DNA from 2 places in the Kribbella sp. NPDC051770 genome. Region 2 is predicted to be linked to the other one. Evidence: predicted binding sites of a transcription regulator. Region 2 holds the regulator's gene; the other holds the start of a gene.

Region 1 (9,197 bases), on a different contig from region 2:
GGGCGTGTCTCCCAATTGTCGCCGTAGCGAGCAGGTGCTCGCCGCGGTAGCTCGGAGTGCTGGAGTGAAGCCCTCGATGTTTTTCCATCGTGGGCTTTGCTCCAGTGCTCCGAGGTGCCGTGCCGAGTGCCGCGCAGTAGGCGAGAATTGGGAGACACGCCCTAGGCGGGTTCCGTCCGGGAACCCGCCTCGCGTCAGGTCAGCGGCCGGTCGGGTGGTTCAGCACCCAGAGGATCTGGCGCAGGGTGACCGGGTTCATCGAGCCGTGCGCCCGCTCGAAGGCGGCGTGCCGGCCCTCGACGTACTGGCCGTTGGAGTGCTTGCCCTTGGCGTACTGCTGCTTGGCCCAGCCCAGCGCGAACTGGCCGTTGGAGTGCTTCGCCGAAGCCTCCAGCCGCTTGTTCACGTACTGCTCGAGACGGGTCGGCTCGGCCGGCGTCTCGGGCGGCAGCGCCGGCTTGGCGTCGTCGGCGGGCGTGGAGTCGTCGGCCGGCTTGGAGTCGGTCGCGCCACCGGTCTGGTCAGCACCGCCGGTCTGGTCCGCGCCACCGGTCTGCTCGCCGTCGTTGCGGCCGCCACCGGTCTGGTCACCGGCCGGCTGGTCCTCCGGCTTGGTGTCGCCCGGCTTGGTGTCGCCCGAGCCGGTCTGGGTCTCCCCGTCGCCGGTACCGGTCTGGCCGCCGGGGACACCGGTCTCGCCACCCGGCGTACCGGTCTCGCCGCTGCCTTCGCTCGGCTGCGTCGACGGGTCCGAACCAGGCGTGTCGGTCTGGCCGTTGTTGTTGCCGCCGCCACCGTCGCTGGGCTGGTCGGTCGGCTCCTCGGTCGGAGTGGTCGGCGGCGGGTCCGTCGGCGTGGTCGGCGGGTCCGTCGGCTCGTCGACCGGCGTGCTCGGCGGGTCGCTCGGCTTGTCCGTCGGCTCGTCCACCGGAGTGGTCGGCTTGTCGACCGGCTTCTCCTCGACCGGCTCGGTCGGCGGCAGCAGCGGGTCGCGGGTGCCGGCCTTCTCCTCCACCTTCGGCGGTTCGGGCCGGGCCAGCGGCGGCTTCGGCATCACCGTCTCGAGCTCGGTCAGCCCGAGCGCGAGCGGATCGGTCAGCCGCTGCTCGGCCTTGCGCTCCTCGACCTCGCGCAGGTCGGCCTGCTTCTGCTGGTAGTCCTTGGCGACCTTGACGATCTTGGACTTGTCGACGACCGGCATGCCGTCGAGCTCTTCCTTCGGGAAGCTCGTCTCCGGCCGCAGCCCGTCCACGACGGTCTTGACGATCTTCTCGTACGGCGCCAGCGGGTCGCCGTTCACGGCCGCCGCGACCCCCGACACCGACAGCGCGGCCACGGCGGCGACGCCGACGGCCAGACCGCGGGCGGCGATCTTGCGGGTGAACGGGTCGGTGACCGGGTTCAGGGCCGCGCAGCGGGCCAGGAACGTCTCCGGGTCGTCGATGGTCTCCACCGGGAGCTCGTCCTCGACCTCGACCGCGAGCCGCAGATCGGCCAGCAGTTTCAGGGTCGGGTCGTGCTCGCCCGCCTCCCACGCGGACTCCCCACCGGCTGCGAGCAGGTCGAGCAGCGCGTCGTCGGCTTCGATCGCGTCTAAGTCAAAGCGCTCAGCCATTCCGCTCCTCCCCTGCTCCTCGCTCGAGCTTTGCCTCATGCCCCACAAACCCCCTGAGCGTGTTCAACGCCCGATGTTGTGCGACCCTCACCGCCCCCGGTGTCATCCCCAGTGCCCGGCCGGTCTCTTCGGCTGACATCCCCGCTACCACCCGGAGCCGCAGGATCTCCCGCAGCTTCTCCGGCAATCTTTCCAGCAGGCCCACGATGTGCTGGACCTCGGAGTGCCTGACCGCGTGCTCCTCCGGCGTCGGGGACTCGTCGGCCCCGTCCGGAAGGTCCGGTGTCGACACGTCGGCGACCGCGAACGCGCGCTGGGCGTCGGCGACCTTGCGGGCCGCGATCCCGTACACGAACGCCTCGAACGGCCGCCCCTCGTCGCGGTAGCGCCCGAGCGCCCCGAACACCGCGACACAGACCTCCTGCGCGACGTCGTCGACCATGTCGGCGCCACCGGGGTAGGTCCACAACCGGGACCGCACGTAGCGATGAGCGACCGCGCGCACCCTGGTCAGCAGATCGTTCAGAGCCCCCGGATCCCCACCGGCCGCCAGTGCGGCCAGATCCCTGAGCTCGACCCGGTCGTGGGTGTGCGGCATTCGAACCTCGGTCACCCCTCGCCCCCTCGTGTAAGACCGGTCAGCCTGCAAGATGCTACGGCCCGGACGCCCCGCTGCCTAGTGGCAGTTCGTGATCACTGAGTAATTTTCATGACAACCTGTCACTACCCCCGGGTATCCACCGGCCGAACGTGAAACTGCCCGGCCGGTCCGAGGACCAGCCGGGCAGTTCGGTGTACCAGGTACTGCGCTGGTACGGAGGAATCAGTGACCGTGACCGTGGCCGTGACCGGCGGCGGCGGGCTCCTCTTCCTCGGGCTTGTCGACGACCAGGGTCTCCGTGGTGAGGAGCAGGGCCGCGATCGAGCCGGCGTTGGCCAGCGCGGAGCGGGTCACCTTGACCGGGTCGAGAACACCCTGCGCGAGCAGGTCGCCGTACTCACCGGTGGCGGCGTTGAAGCCGCTGCCGACCTCGAGCTCCGCGACCTTGGCGGTGACGACGTAGCCCTCGTTGCCGCCGTTCTCGGCGATCCAGCGCAGCGGCTCGACGACCGACTTCTTGACGATCCGGACGCCGGCGAGCTCGTCGCCCTCCAGGCCCAGGCCGTCCTCCAGCACCGAGGCTGCGTGGACGAGAGCGGAGCCGCCACCGGCGACGATGCCCTCCTCGATCGCCGCGCGGGTCGCCGAGACGGCGTCCTCGATGCGGTGCTTCTTCTCCTTCAGCTCGACCTCGGTGGCCGCGCCGACCTTGATCACGCAGACGCCACCGGCCAGCTTGGCCAGCCGCTCCTGCAGCTTCTCGCGGTCCCAGTCGGAGTCGGTGCGCTCGATCTCGGCCTTGATCTGGTTGACCCGGGCCTCGATCTCGTCGGACTTGCCGGCGCCCTCGACAACGGTGGTGTTGTCCTTGCTGACGACGATCCGGCGCGCGGTGCCGAGCACCTCGAGGCCGACCTGGTCGAGCTTCAGCCCGACCTCGGGAGCGATCACCTGCGCGCCGGTCAGCGCGGCCAGGTCCTCCAGCATCGCCTTGCGGCGGTCACCGAAGCCCGGCGCCTTGACGGCCACGGAGGTGAAGTTGCCGCGGATCTTGTTGACCACCAGGGTCGACAGCGCCTCGGCCTCGACGTCCTCGGCGATGATCAGCAGCGTCTTGCCCGACTGCACGACCTTCTCCAGCAGCGGCAGCAGGTCCGCGACGGCGGAGATCTTGCCCTGGTTGATCAGGATGTACGGGTCGTCCAGCACCGCTTCGCCGGCCTCGGCGTCGGTGATGAAGTACGGGGAGATGAAGCCCTTGTCGAACTGCATGCCCTCGGTGAACTCGAGCTCGGTGCCCATCGTGTTCGACTCTTCGACGGTGATCACACCGTCCTTGCCGACCTTGTCGAAGGCGTCCGCGATCAGGCCGCCGATCTCGGCGTCCCGGGCGGAGATGGTGGCGACGTGGGCCATGTCGCCCTTGTCGTCGACCGGACGGGCGGTCTCGACCAGCCGGGCCGAAACGGCCTCGACGGCGGCCTCGATGCCCTTCTTCAGGCCCATCGGGTTGACCCCGGCGGCGACGGCCCGCAGGCCCTCGTGCACCAGCGCCTGCGCCAGCACCGTGGCGGTGGTGGTCCCGTCACCGGCGATGTCGTTGGTCTTGGTGGCCACCTCCTTGGCCAGCTGCGCGCCAAGGTTCTCGAACGGGTCGTCCAGCTCGACCTCACGGGCGACGGTGACACCGTCGTTGGTGATGGTCGGGGCGCCCCACTTCTTGTCCAGCACGACGTAGCGGCCCTTCGGCCCCAGCGTCACCTTCACCGTGTTCGCGAGCTTGTCGACGCCACGCTCCAGGGCGCGCCGCGCGTTCTCGTCGAACTCGAGGATCTTCGGCATGGAAAAACCAGTCCCTCTCTGAATTCTTGCGTTCAATGGCCCAGCCGGTTCTGGACCGACTCCGCCCCGGCGCCGGTGTTCGGCACCGGGGCGGTGTCAGTCAGAAACTCTGAGCAGTCGTCACTTGCTGACGACGGCGAGGATGTCGCGGGCGCCCAGGATCAGGTAGTCCTGGCCGTCGTACTTGACCTCGGTGCCGCCGTACTTGGAGTAGATGACCTTGTCGCCGACGGCGACGTCCAGCGGGACGCGGTTGCCGTTGTCGTCGATGCGGCCGGGGCCGGTGGCGAGGACCTCGCCCTCCTGCGGCTTCTCCTTGGCGGTGTCCGGGATCACCAGGCCGGACTTCGTGGTCTGCTCGGCTTCGAGCGGCGCAACGAGGACGCGGTCCTCGAGCGGCTTGATCGTGACCGACACTTGCTGACCTCCACGGTCGAGTTCTTGATGATTCACAGTGCGTCAGGACGGCCGTCCCGCCGCCTGCCGTCGCGGGGGTCAGGGGCCGGGGCCGCTGGCACCCTCACAGGGAGAGTGCCAACACCGAATCTAGGCCGCGATTAGCACTCGGTCAACTCGAGTGCCAGAACTCGGCCCACGGCGAACACGCCGGCCCGAACCGTTACTCAACCTTCGCCCGCCGCCAGGTCGTCTCACCCGGCACAGGGCCCCGCCCCGCGGGCCCCCACGGGAGGGAAATCCACCATGTCCGATCTCCGCCGGTTCTGGCGTCACGTCACCACCCGCCGTACTGCCGTCGTGCTCACCGCCGCCGCCGTCGCCGCCGTTCCGCTGACCTTCGTCGCGTCCAGCGCGTCGGCCGGGACGCAGGCGCTGACCCAGTGCCAGCAGGTCTACAACAAGACCGTCAACAGCGCGGGCTGGACCGTGCCGGCGCTGTCGATCTGGGAGGAGAGCAGCACCGTCTGCAACCTGAAGCCCGGCGACCTGCCGCACCGCGACCCGCGCAACCCGTTCGGCGACCCGGAGACGGCCATCAAGACCCTCCAGCGCAACCTGAACTACTGCTACGGCTCCAAGCTCACCGTCGACGGCCGGTACGGCGCCAGGACGGAGGCGGCCGTCGCCGCGGTCCAGCGCCGCCACGGGCTCACCGCCGACGGCATCTACGGCCCGGCCACCCGCTCGGCGATGAACTGGCGGCTCTGGAACCCGAAGCTCGGCCTGTCCAGCGACGCCTGCTACAGCCCGCTGTAACCCGGCCCGTACTTTCTGCGACCAGGGTCTGGGCCTGGGCGGTACGACGTGGGACCGTTCTGTGTGGAGACAAGGAGCCCACATGAAGCTGCCCTTCACGGTGCGTAAGCCGTCCGGCAAGGCCCTGGTCGCGATCGTCGCGCTGGTGGTGAGCCCGATCGCCGTGGGCGTTGCCGCCGGTGGCGGCCACTCCACCGACGCACCGCAGGGTGCTGGTGGGCCGGCAGCGGTGGCGCCTGAGCAGGTGGCCGGGCCGGCTGCTGACCTTGGCGTACGGGCTGCTGGGGCAGCGGCCGCGCTGGGGCAGTGCCGGAGCGCTCGGCTGGTTCCGGTCGGCAGCGCCGGGTGGGGCGTACCGGCGCCGTCGGTCTGGGAGAGCAGCAGCACCCGCTGCAACCTCATGTACGGCGACGACCCGCAGCGCGGCAACGAGACGTTCGGCGACCCGGACACCGCGATCCGCACGCTCCAGCGGAACCTGAACTACTGCTACGGCTCCAAGCTCACCGTCGACGGCGTGTACGGCAGCAACACCCGCGCGGTCGTCAAGCAGGTGCAGCAGCGGCACAAGCTCGCTGCTGACGGTATCTACGGCCCAGCGACCCGCTCGGCGATGAACTGGCGGCTCTACCACCTGGCCAAGCGCATCTGGAGCAGCGGCTGCTACAGCTCGCTGTGAGCCGTCAGCGCAGAATGAGCGCGTGACACCCGACTCGATCGCCGCCCTGCTCACCCCACCGGGCTCCGACGTCCTGGCCGAAGCCTGCGCGTCGTACAGCCCCGGCGGTGAGCTGCAACTGGTCGAGAAGCTCCGCCGCCGGTACGACGCGGACGTGGTCACCGCCGCGGTCACCCAGGCGTCGCTGCGGCACCGGGCGGTCGCCAAGTTCGGCGCGGACGACGCGGCCCGGATGTACTTCACGCCGGACGGCCTGGAGCAGTCCACCCGTACGGCGGTCGCCGCACACCGCTCAGCCCGGATCGCCTCGGCGCTGCCCGGCAGCTCGGTGATCGACCTCGGCTGCGGCATCGGCGGCGACCTCATCAGCGCGGCGCGCGCCGGCCTCCGCATCACCGGCGTCGAGCGAGACCCGGCAACGGCTGCTGCCGCTGCGGCGAACCTGTCCGCGCTGGGGCTGCCCGGCGAGGTGCTGCTGGGTGACGCGGAGGAGCAGGACCTCACGCCGTACGAGGTGGTGTTCGCGGATCCGGCTCGGCGGGCGGATGGCCGCCGGGTGTTCGACCACAACGCGTACTCGCCGCCCTGGTCGTTCATCACCTCGCTGCTGGAGGGCACCGCGTGCGTGAAGGTCGCGCCGGGGATCCCGCACGACGCCGTACCGGAGGGGGTCGAGGCGGAGTGGGTGAGCGACGCCGGCGAGGTCAAGGAGGCAGCGCTCTGGTCCGGCAAGCTGTACGGCGGTGCTGCGCGCCGGGCGACGCTGCTGCCAAGCGGCGCGTCCGTTGCCGAGGCACCGGAGGCTGAGGTCGGACCGGTCGGCCAGTACATCTACGAACCGGACGGCGCGGTCGTGCGCGCCGGGTTGGTCACGGCGGTCGCCGCCGAGGTGGACGGGTGGTTGCTGGACCCGCGGATCGCCTACGTGACCGGGCCGTTCCTGGTCGAGACGCCGTTCGCATCGGCGTACGAGGTGATGGAAACGCTGCCCTACAAGGAGAAAGCGCTGAAGTCGTGGGTGCGGGCGAATGGGATCGGGACGCTGGAGATCAAGAAGCGCGGCGTCGATCTCGATCCGGCGGTGCTGCGGAAAAAGCTTTCACCGAAGGGCTCGGAGAGCGCGACGCTGATCGTGACACGGATCGGCCGGGACGCCGTGGCGTACTCGTGCCGACGGCCGCACTGACTTGCGCTCGCGGAGTATTCGAACATATACTCGAACACGAGAGCGGGTCTCCGGGAAGCCTGCCGACGGGCGAGGTGCTGCGCTCGTTGCCGACGACTCCCGGAGGTCCGCCACTAGCTCGGCCGCGCGGCGCGGGGCTTCGCGCGGCCGACGAAACTCAGCGGTCCTTGGCCGGCCAGGGGGAATCGGCGGGACGCAACGCGTCGAAGCCGTCGCCGTTGAGCGCTGCCCAGGCGGCCAGCGAGCCCATCACCAGGATCGGGTTGTGCAGATCGCCCGCGAGCGCCGCTTTCACGACGTCCTCGAGCGGCGCCCACACCGTCTCCATGTCGGCTTCCTCGTGCAGCCGGTCGTAGACCTCGTCGGCCGCCGACAGCTCACGGGCCAGGAAGATCCGGACCGCCTCGGTCGTCAGCCCCGGTGAGGTGAACGCGTCCACCAGGACCCGCCAGTCGGCGGCCTTGGTCGCCGCCTCCTCCCACAGCTCCCGCTCGGCACCGATCCGGTACGCCTCACCCTGTACGTCGAGCAGCCCAGCGGGCGGCTCCAGCAGGCGGTAGCCGACCGGGTGCCGGTACTGGCGAACCAGCAGCATCCGGTGGTTCTCGTCGAGCGCGACCACGCCGACCGCGCCCGGGTGCACCACCACGTCCCGCGTGAACGGCTCGCCGCCGGCAGGCGGGACCACCTGGTCCCGCCGTACGGAGATCACGCGACCGGTGGCGTGCACGGTCTCCGACGTGCTGACCTCCCAGGAGGTCGGCACGTCCACCAGCCCGGCCCCGAACCGCAGCTCGGCCGGCTCCCCCGCCGCGTCCGGCGTACCGGACTGCGTCATCGGGTCTTGGCCTTCGCGGCGCCGGCCTTCACCGGCTCCTTGACCTCCTTGGCCGCCGCGGGGACCTCCTCGACCGGCAGCCGGGACTCACGCTGCCGCACCAGGGCGGCGGCGATCAGCCCGGAGAACAGCGGGTGCGGCTTGGTCGGCCGCGACCGCAGCTCCGGGTGCGCCTGGGTGGCCACGAAGAACGGGTGCTTGTCGCGGTCCAGCTCGATGAACTCGACCAGCTCGTTGTCCGGCGACAGCCCGGAGAACACCAGCCCGGCGGTCTCCAGCTTGTCCCGGTAGGCGTTGTTGACCTCGTAGCGGTGCCGGTGCCGCTCCTGCACCGACGGAGCGCCGTACAGGTCGCGGACGATCGAGCCGTCGGCCAGGTTCGCCGGGTAGAGGCCGAGCCGCATCGTGCCGCCGAGGTCACCGGAGCCGGAGACGATGTGCTTCTGCTCCTCCATCGTCGCGACCACCGGCTGCGCGGCGTCCGGGTCGAACTCGCTGGAGTTCGCCTCGTCCAGGCCGGCCAGGTCGCGGGCGACCTCGATCACCATGCACTGCAGGCCCAGGCACAGCCCGAGGATCGGGATCCCGGCCTCGCGGGCGTAGCGGATCGCGCCGATCTTGCCCTCGATGCCCCGGACGCCGAACCCACCGGGGATGCAGACCGCGTCCACGTCGCCGAGAAGCTTCGCGGCGGCCTCCGGGGTGGCCGCCTCGTCGGAGGCGACCCAGCGCAGCTGCACCTTGGCGTCGTTGTCGAAACCGCCGGCGCGCAGCGCCTCGGCGACCGACAGGTACGCGTCCGGGAGGTCGATGTACTTGCCGACCAGCGCGACGGTGACCTGGTCCTTCGGGTGGTGCACGACCCGGAGCAGCTCGTCCCAGCGGGTCCAGTCGACGTCGCGGAACGGCAGGTTCAGCCGCCGTACGACGTACGCGTCGAGCGCCTCGGAGTGCAGCACCTTCGGGATGTCGTAGATGCTCGGCGAGTCGACGGCGGCCACCACGGCCTCGACGTCGACGTCGCACATGAGCGAGATCTTGCGCTTGACCGCGTCCGGGATCGGCCGGTCGGCACGGCAGACGATCGCGTCGGGCTGGATACCGATCGAGCGCAGCGCGGCCACCGAGTGCTGGGTCGGCTTGGTCTTCAGCTCACCGCTGGGCGCCATGTACGGCACCAGCGAGATGTGCAGGAAGAACACGTTGTCGCGGCCGACGTCG
Region 2 (9,197 bases):
GATCGCGGGCAGGTCGTCGATGCCTTCCAGGTACTCGACGACGACGCCCTCGATCCGCAGGTCGTCACCCCAGACCCGCTCGACCAGCTCGGCGTCGTGCCGCCCTTCGACGTAGATCCGGCTGGCCCGCGCGACCCGCGCCCGGACACCCTCGACGGCGACCGACCCCGACGCGGTCTTGGTCTTCTTGGCCGGCCCCGCCTTCTTCGGCGCGACCAGACTCACCGGCTTCCCGTCGACCCAGAACCCCGGGCCCATCGGGTAGGTCCGGATCTTCCCGAACCGGTCCTCCAGGTCGACGACCCCGTGCTCCCACCGGACCACCGCCCCGACGAACCCCGACGTCGGCTCCTCGACGACCATGCCCTTCGCGAGCTCGACGTCGACGGTCCGCCCGTTCTTGGGCTTGCGCCAATCCCCGGCCAGCACGTCGTTCCCATACCTGTCAGCCACCTGCCAACCCTATGCGGCCACGAGTGCCTCACCCGTCAGCCACACGCCCCTAGAACGTCTGTACGGCGTGCGTCGCGCGGTCGGCGCGGTGCGGGAACGCGATCGTCAGACCGAGGTAGACCAGGAGGCCGGCGGCCAGGCCGACGACCCAGGAATAGTCGTACAGAGGTTGCAGGAACGGGATCAGCCCGTCCTCCGGGAAGGGACCGGAGCCGGGAGCCGAGTAGGCGCCGCCGACGGCGAGGACCGAGCCGACCAGGGTGGCGACGACCGCTCGCCAGTTCCAGCCGGCGTCGTACCAGTAGCGGCCGCGCGGCAGGTACAGGTCGGCGAGGAACAGGTTGGTGCGGTCGATCATCCAGTAGCCGGCGATCAGGACGCCGGCGACCGAGGCCAGCAGGCCGCCGTAGAAACCGAGCCAGGCGAAGATGTAGATGCTCGGGTCGGTCAGCAGCCGCCAGGGCTGGATCAGGACGCCGATCACGCCGGTCAGCAGGCCCGCCGTACGGAAGGTCAGCCAGCGCGGCAACGCGTTCGCGAAGTCGTACGACGGACTGACCACGTTCGCGGCCACGTTGCACGACATCGTCGCCAGGATCGCCATCACCAGGCCGACCGTGACGACGACTGGGTTCTCGAAGCGCCTGGTCAGCTCGACCGGGTCCCAGATCGCCGAGCCGTAGACGATCACCGTGCCCGAGGTGGTGACGATCGAGACCAGCGCGATGAACGACATCGTGGTCGGCAGCCCGATGATCTGCCCGATCACCTGCTGGCGCTGGCCGGCGCCGAACCGGGTGAAGTCCGGCATGTTCAGCGACAGCGTGGCCCAGAACGCGATCATCCCCATCAGCGCCGGCGCGAAGATCTTCCAGAAGTCCGCGTCCCAGCCGAGCGTGGACGGCTGCGACAGGATCGGGCCGGGCCCGCCGGCCTTGACCAGGATCGCGATCATCAGCGCCAGGAACGCGACCGTGACCAGCGGCGCCGCCCAGTTCTCGAACCGGCGCAACCCCTCGATCCCGCGCCAGATCAGCCACATCTGCAGCAGCCAGAAGAACGCGAAGCTCAGCCACAGCGTCCACGGGTGCCCGCCGACCGACGCGGCGTCCCGCCAGCCCGAGCCGGCCAGCTCACCGACGATGACGTGGATCGCCTGCCCGCCGATCCAGGTCTGGATTCCGAACCAGCCGCAGGCGACGAAGGCCCGCAGCAGCGCCGGGAAGTTGGCGCCGCGGACGCCGTAGAAGGCGCGCGCGAAGACCGGGAACGGGATCCCGTACTTGGTCCCGGCGTGGCTGTTCAGCAGCAGCGGGACGAGCACGATCAGGTTCCCCAGCGTGATGGTGAGGAAGGCCTGCAGCCAGTTCATCCCGAGCGCGACCAGCCCGGACGCGAGCAGGTAGCTGGGGATGTTGTGCGCCATCCCCATCCACAGCGCGGCGTAGTTGTACGTCGTCCACTTGCGCTCCGCGATCCGCGTCGGCGCGAGCTCCTCGTTGCCGTACCGGCTCTGCGTGACCACGCTCGGGTCGGCGAGCTCGACCCGGCCGTCCGGGTGATCGAGCTGATCGGTGTTGACCATTGGTGCCACCCCATCCCGTCGATGCCTCGCAACAACGTGCGGGACGAGATGTCACCGTGTCAACGGATCACCACGATCAGTGCTCGGGTCCCAGCAACGGCAGCGTCGGCCGGCGCGGTGCACCGAGTACGCCGTACCCGCGGCGGATCGCCTGCTCCAGGTGCTCGACCGGCCAGGGCCAGTCGTCGGTGTGCTTCAGCGCGTCGTCGAGCGACGTCCCGCCGTGGTGCAGCCCGGAGATCGTGTTCGCGACCGTGCCGAGGTCGCCGGCCTGGTTGCGGACGTACTCCGGGTCGACCACCGCGCCGTGGCCCGGGACGACCTTCGAGTCCGCGCCGAACAGCCCGATCACCCGGTCCAGCGTCTCCGGCCACTCCAGCGGGTACGAGTCGTCGCCGTACGCCGGGGGAGCGGACTCCTCGACCAGGTCGCCGACGAAGAACACGTCCACGTCCGGGACGACGACCACGACGTCGCCGTCGGTGTGCGCGTTGCCCAGGTGCAGCAGCTCGACCCGGCGGCCGCCCAGGTCGATCACCTTGGCCACCGCGAAGGTGTTGTCAACGGCAACCAGTTCGGTGGCGGCGACCTCGGCCAGCACCTCGGCCGGGACGTCCGGGTACGCCGGGTCGGTGCCCGGGTGGTCGCGGTAGTGCTCCTGCAGCGCCGGCCCGCGCTCGGCCAGCGCGGCCGCGGCGTTCTCGTGCGCGTAGCTCGCGGCCTCGGTGAAGGTGGCGTTGCCGAAGGTGTGGTCGAAGTGCGCGTGCGTGTTCACGACCCACTTCACCGGCTGGTCGGTCAGCTCGCGGATCTCGGCCAGCACCTGCTCGGCCTGCGCGGTCGAGGCCCGCGGATCGATCACCAGGGCGCCGTCGTCGCCGACGACCAGCCCGACGTTCAGGTCCCACTCGCGATACCGGCGGACCCAGCATCGATCACCCAGCTCGGTCCACTCACTCATGGCACCGACCTTAGCCGCGGGCTCAGCGGGTCAGTACGTCGCCCTGCTGCACGTCGGACTTGTCCAGCCCCTTCAGCAGCAGCCCGACGTTGTCGCCGGCGACCGCCTGCTTGCTCGTCTTGCGGAACATCTCGATCCCGGTCACGACGGCCCGCCGGACCTCGGCGCCGCCGCGCTGGATCACGACCTCCTCGTTCACGTGCAGCACCCCGGACAGCACCCGTCCGGTGACCACCGTGCCGCGGCCCGTGATCGAGAACACGTCCTCGACCCGGAGCTCGAACGAGGCGCCGCCGGGCACGGCGTCCTGCACCCGCGGCGCACCCGCCGGTACGACGTCCTGCGGCCGCTCGTCGTTCTTCCAGAACTTCCATCCCATGCCCGGGAGCCTAGGCCCTGGCCGGTTCCGGCAAACGATATCCACCGGCTGGAAAGGGGCTTGTAGGCCACGATCGGCGCGCTTAGGGTCGCCTAGGCGGTGCAACAGATCCGATCTCTGAAGGGCAGGCAGCGTGACGACACGACGGGCACTGGTGGTCCGGGGCGGCTGGGAAGGTCATCTCCCGGTCGAGGCGACCGAGCTGTTCATCCCCTTCCTGCGCGACAACGACTTCGAGGTGACGGTCTCCGACAGCACGTCGGCGTACCTCGACCTGGACGGCACCGACCTGGTGCTGCAGTGCATCAGCATGGGTGAGATCACCAACGAGGAGGCCAAGGGCCTGGAAGCGGCCGTTCGGGCCGGGACCGGTCTGGCCGGCTGGCACGGCGGCATCGTCGACTCGTTCCGCAGCAACGCCGACTACAGCTTCATGACCGGCGGCCAGTTCGTCTCGCACCCGGGCGGTTTCGTCGACCACCGGATCGAGGTGGTCGCCGAGCACCCGATCGTCGAGGGCATCGAGCACTTCGACCTGCACACCGAGCAGTACTACGTGCACGCCGACCCGACCAACAACGTGCTGGCCACCACGACCTTCCGGGCGCACCCGGACTACCCGTGGATCGAGGGCGCGACGATGCCGGCGGTCTGGACCCGCACCTGGGGCGACGGCAAGGTCTTCGTCTGTACGCCGGGCCACAGCCTCGCCGACCTGGACACCCCCGAGGTCCGCACGATCATCGAGCGGGGGCTGCTGTGGGCGAGCAAGTGACGCGCGTCGGCATTGTCGGGACCGGTGTGATCAGCGGCACCTACCTGGACCACCTGGCCAAGCTGCCGGGCGTCGAGGTCGCCGCGGTCGCCGACCTGGACGTCGCGCGGGCGCAGACCGTCGCGGACGCGCACCCCGGCGTCCGGGCGCTGTCATCGGACGACCTGATGGCCGACCCGGACGTCGAGATCGTGCTCAACCTGACCATCCCGGCCGCGCACGCGCCGGTGCACCGGGCCGCGCTCGAGGCCGGCAAGCACACGTACGGCGAGAAGCCGCTGGCCGTCGACCGGGCCGAGGCCAAGCCGCTGCTCGAGCTCGCCGAGGCGAAGGGGCTGCGGATCGGCTGCGCGCCGGACACCGTGCTCGGCACCGGCACCCAGACCGCACGGGCCGTCATCGACCGCGGCGACATCGGCGTACCGACGGCGGCCAGTGCGTCGTTCGTCACGCCCGGGCACGAGCTGTGGCACCCGGCGCCGGAGTTCTACTACCAGCCCGGCGGCGGTCCGCTGCTCGACATGGGCCCGTACTACGTGACCAGCCTGGTCACGCTGCTCGGCCCGGTCCGCCGGGTCACCGGGCGCGCGGGCCGGTCGCAGGACGAGCGCAAGGTGCACAGCGGGCCGCGGGCCGGCGAGACCTTCCCGGTCGACGTCCCGACGCACGTCACCGGCATCCTCGAGCACGAGTCGGGCGCGCTGACCACCGTGCTGATGTCGTTCGACGTCTGGGCCGCCCGGCTGCCCCGGATCGAGATCTACGGCACCGACGGCAGCCTGTCCGTGCCCGACCCGAACGCGTTCGACGGCGCGGTCGAGATCGCCACCTCGGCCCAGCGCGAGTGGACCGAGGTCCCGGTGGCCGGCGGGTACGCCGGGGCGGGGCGCGGTGTCGGGGTTGCTGACCTGGCGCGCGCGATCCGGACCGGGGGGCCGCACCGCGCCGACGGCGCGCTGGCCTTCCACGTGCTCGACGTCCTGGAGTCGCTGCTCGAGGCGGCGGCCAAGGACCAGCCGGTGGACGTCACCAGCACGGTCGAGCGACCGGCCGCAGTACCGTTGGGAGCCTCGCCCGAAACTGCCTGAGGCGCAAACCTCTGTCGCGGGTCGGTAGACTGGCACTCGGACTGTCTGAGTGCCAGTCGGGTTGCTGACCGCGGATGCTGAGAGAGGGTGGTGCGGGTGCTGGACGAGCGCAAACTGGACGTGCTCCGGGCCATCGTCGAGGACTACGTGGCCACCCACGAGCCCGTCGGCTCCAAGACCCTGGTCGACCGGCACAACCTCGGCGTCTCCCCGGCCACCGTGCGCAACGACATGGCCGCGCTGGAGGAGGAGGGGTACATCACCCAGCCGCACACCAGCGCCGGCCGGATCCCGACCGACGCCGGGTACCGGCTGTTCGTCGACAAGCTGAGCACGGTCAAGACGCTGTCCGCGGCCGAGAAGAAGGCGATCTCGTCGTTCCTCGGCGGCGCGGTCGACCTCGACGACGTCGTCCGGCGGACGGTCCGGCTGCTGGCGCAGATCACCCGGCAGGTCGCGATCGTGCAGTACCCGACGCTGATCCGGTCCAGCGTGCGGCACGTCGAGGTCGTCACGATGACCCCGCGGCGGCTGCTGCTGGTGCTGATCACCAGCACCGGCCGGGTCGAGCAGCGGATCGTCGAGGCACACGCCGACGTCGACGAGCAGCTCGTCGCCGACCTGCGCTCCCGGCTGAACTCCGCGCTCACCGGCCAGCGGCTGACCGACGCCACCACCGCGCTGACCGGCGTCGCCGAGACCTTCCCGCCCGCCGACCGGCCGTTCGTCGCGGCCATCGTGACGACGCTGCTGGAGGCCTTCACCGACGAGGGCGAGCAGCGGATCGCGGTCGGCGGCGCGGCCAACCTGACCCGGTACGGCGACGACTTCGAGCGGAACGTGAAACCCGTGCTCGAGGCGCTCGAGGAGCACGTGATCCTGCTCAAGCTGCTCGGCGAGGCGACCCACCCGCAGACCCTCACGGTCCGGATCGGGCACGAGAACCCGTACGAGGAGCTGGCCACCACCTCGGTGGTCGCCACCGGGTACGGCTCCAAGTCGGAGGCGCTGGCCACCCTCGGCATCGTCGGCCCGACCCACATGGACTACCCCAGCACGATGGGCGCCGTGCGCGCCGTCGCGCGCTACGTCAGCCAGATCCTGGCCGACTCATGACCACTTCGAGTTTCCCCTACCTCTGGTCTGGAGTATGAGCACCGATTACTACGCCGTCCTCGGCGTCAGCCGTGACGCGTCCCAGGACGAGATCAAGAAGGCCTACCGCAAGCTGGCCCGCCAGTACCACCCCGACGTCAACGACTCCGAGGACGCGCACGCCAAGTTCCAGGAGATCGGCCGCGCGTTCCAGGTGCTGAGCGACCCGCAGAAGAAGCAGGTCCACGATCTCGGCGGCGACCCGTTCGCGAGCGCCGGCCCGGGTGGCGCGGGCGCCGGCTTCGGCCAGGCGTTCACCTTCACCGACATCATGGACGCCTTCTTCGGGCAGACCGGCGGCGCGACCCGCGGGCCGCGCCCGCGGACCAGGCGCGGCCAGGACGCGCTGATCCCGCTCCGGATCGACCTGAGCGAGGCCGCGTTCGGTACGACGCGGGAGCTGAAGGTCGACACCGCGGTGCTCTGCCCGACCTGTTCGGGGTCGGGCGCGGCGGCGGGCTCCGAGCCGGTCACCTGCGAGGTCTGCCACGGCCGTGGTGAGGTCACGCACACGCAGCGTTCGTTCCTCGGCGAGGTGCGCACGATGCGCCCGTGCCCGAACTGCCGCGGCTTCGGGACCACCATCCCGAGCCCGTGCGTCGAGTGCTCCGGCGACGGGCGGGTGCGCTCCCGGCGTACGGTCACGGTGAAGATCCCCGGCGGTGTCGACAGCGGCACCCGCGTCCAGCTGTCCGGCCAGGGCGAGGTCGGCCCCGGCGGCGGCCCGGCCGGCGACCTGTACGTCGAGATCGAGGTCGAGCCGCACGACATCTTCAGCCGCAACGGCGACGACCTGCACTGCACGGTCACGCTGCCGATGACGGCCGCCGCGCTCGGTACGACGATCGACCTGCCGACGCTGGAGGGCGAGACCACGCCGCTGGAGATCCGCCCCGGCACGCAGTCCGGTACGGCGATGACGCTCACCGCCCGCGGCGTCCCGCGCCTGCGGCACGCCGGCCGCGGCGACCTGATCGTCCAGATCATCGTCGAGACCCCGACGAAGATCGACGACCACCAGGCCCAGCTGCTCCGCGACCTGGCCGCCTCCCGCGGCGAGGAGCGCCCCCAGGGCCAGGTCCAAGCCACCCACAAGGGCGTCTTCGGCCGCCTCCGAGACGCCTTCGGCGCCCACTGAGCCGGCGATGGGCCTGCCGGTCTTTCACCTCACCGAACTGAGTGGGGAAGAGCTGTTCCTGGACGGTCCGGAGGGGCGGCACGCTGCTGTCGTCCGCCGGATCACCTCCGGTGAGCGGGTTCGGCTGACCGACGGGGTCGGGAGCTTCGCCGAAGGTGCCGTGGTCGCCTCCTCCAAGGCCGGGATCACCGTCGCGGTCGATCGGCGGGGGAGCGTGCCGGCGCCGGCGCCGCGGCTGGTCGTCGTACAGGCTCTGCCGAAGGGGGAGCGGGCTGAGCTCGCGGTCGAGATGCTGACCGAGGTCGGCGTGGACCTGATCGTGCCGTGGAACGCCGAGCGCAGTCAGTTCCGGGCCAACCCCGAGCGCGTCGAGAAGACGCTCACCAAGTGGCGGGCCTGGGCGTTCGAGGCGAGCAAGCAGTCGCGGCGGAGCTGGTTCTGCGAGGTGGCGCCGATCGCCTCGACCGGCGACGTCGCCTCGCTGGTCGAGCACGCGGAGCTCGCCGCGATCCTGCACGAGGAGGCGAGCACCCCGCTCGCGGCGATCACCCCGCCGGCGACCGGTGACGTGGTGATCGTCGTCGGGCCGGAGGGTGGGATCTCCGACGCCGAACTGAAGACCTTCGCAGCCGAGCCGGTCCTGCTCGGCGAAACCGTGCTCAGGACATCGACGGCAGGCGTCGCCGCGGCGTCCGTCCTGCTGGCTGGATCTCGTTGGAGGACCGCGCTTTGAGCTCGATGGACTGGCTGGAGTGGCACTCCTCGTACGAGGACGAGGCGTCGCCGTTGAGCCGCCGGCTGGCGTCGGTGCAGCGCGCGATCCGCGACCGGCTCGACGCCGACCCCGACGGCACCTTCACGGTGGTCAGCGCCTGCGCCGGCCAGGGGCGTGACCTGATCGAGGTGCTCGCCACCCACCCGGCCCGCGGCCGCGTCACCGCCCGCCTGGTCGAGCTCGACCACCGCAACGCCGGTCTCGCCCGCGCGGCGGCGACGGTCAACGGCCTGACCGGCGTCGAGGTCGTCGAGGCCGACGCCGGCCGGACCGCCGCCTACGCCGGCGCCGTACCGGCCGACCTGCTGCTGTTCTGCGGCGTCTTCGGCAACATCTCCGACGCCGACGTCGAGAACACCATCATGGCCCTCCCGCAGTTCTGCGCGCCCGGCGCGACGGTGATCTGGACCCGCACCCGCGAGGAGCCCAACCTCTGCCCGGCCATCCGTGAATGGTTCACCACCGCGGGCTTCGAGGAGCTCTCGTACGACGCCCCCGACGACGTCCGCTGGTCGGTCGGCGTCAACCGCTTCACCGGCGCCCCGCGGCCGCTGGACGCGGACCGCAAGCTCTTCGACTTCGTCCGCAGCCCCGACGCCAACTCGATCTAGCCGGCCTACTTCACCACCAGCGTCTTCGTGTCGGTCGACGTCTGCCGCCCGTCCTCGGCCGACACCTCGAAGACCTCCAGCGTGTAGCGCCCGGCCGGCAGCTTGTCGACGACGAACGTGTAGTCGCTGAACTTGAACGCCTCCTGCGTCATCGCCGTCCCCTCGTCGACGACGCGGCGGTTGCTGGCCGACGTGATCCGCCAGTTCAGCTGCGCCTCGTTCACCGCCGCGACCCCGGTGACCTTGAACGGTGTCGAGAGCACCGCGTCGTTCTCCG

What was found. Region 2 encodes HrcA, which represses chaperone genes, less so after heat shock. Its sites were predicted from a motif close to TTGGCACTCGNNNNNNNCGAGTGCCAA; they were not measured.
Region 1: a site for HrcA is predicted at 4,616-4,642, ahead of groES (co-chaperone GroES). Genes of this name have one in related genera too.

Annotation. Positions count from the first base shown of each region.
Region 1 covers NZ_JBFAYT010000001.1:1,364,109-1,373,305, forward strand. The annotation lists gene AB0M01_RS06525 (hypothetical protein) at 200-1,615, opposite strand; gene shbA (RNA polymerase sigma factor ShbA) at 1,608-2,228, opposite strand; gene groL (chaperonin GroEL) at 2,439-4,058, opposite strand; gene groES (co-chaperone GroES) at 4,179-4,475, opposite strand; gene AB0M01_RS06545 (peptidoglycan-binding domain-containing protein) at 4,761-5,273, shown strand; gene AB0M01_RS06550 (peptidoglycan-binding domain-containing protein) at 5,356-5,952, shown strand; gene AB0M01_RS06555 (methyltransferase domain-containing protein) at 5,975-7,138, shown strand; gene AB0M01_RS06560 (NUDIX hydrolase) at 7,296-7,976, opposite strand; gene AB0M01_RS06565 (CTP synthase) at 7,973-9,197, opposite strand, start outside.
Region 2 covers NZ_JBFAYT010000009.1:128,081-137,277, forward strand. The annotation lists gene AB0M01_RS27840 (DUF3097 domain-containing protein) at 1-453, opposite strand, end outside; gene AB0M01_RS27845 (NCS1 family nucleobase:cation symporter-1) at 503-2,038, opposite strand; gene AB0M01_RS27850 (MBL fold metallo-hydrolase) at 2,115-2,999, opposite strand; gene AB0M01_RS27855 (EF-Tu/IF-2/RF-3 family GTPase) at 3,022-3,378, opposite strand; gene AB0M01_RS27860 (ThuA domain-containing protein) at 3,512-4,153, shown strand; gene AB0M01_RS27865 (Gfo/Idh/MocA family oxidoreductase) at 4,138-5,241, shown strand; gene hrcA (heat-inducible transcriptional repressor HrcA) at 5,338-6,357, shown strand; gene dnaJ (molecular chaperone DnaJ) at 6,392-7,534, shown strand; gene AB0M01_RS27880 (16S rRNA (uracil(1498)-N(3))-methyltransferase) at 7,542-8,267, shown strand; gene AB0M01_RS27885 (SAM-dependent methyltransferase) at 8,273-8,920, shown strand; gene AB0M01_RS27890 (Gmad2 immunoglobulin-like domain-containing protein) at 8,926-9,197, opposite strand, start outside.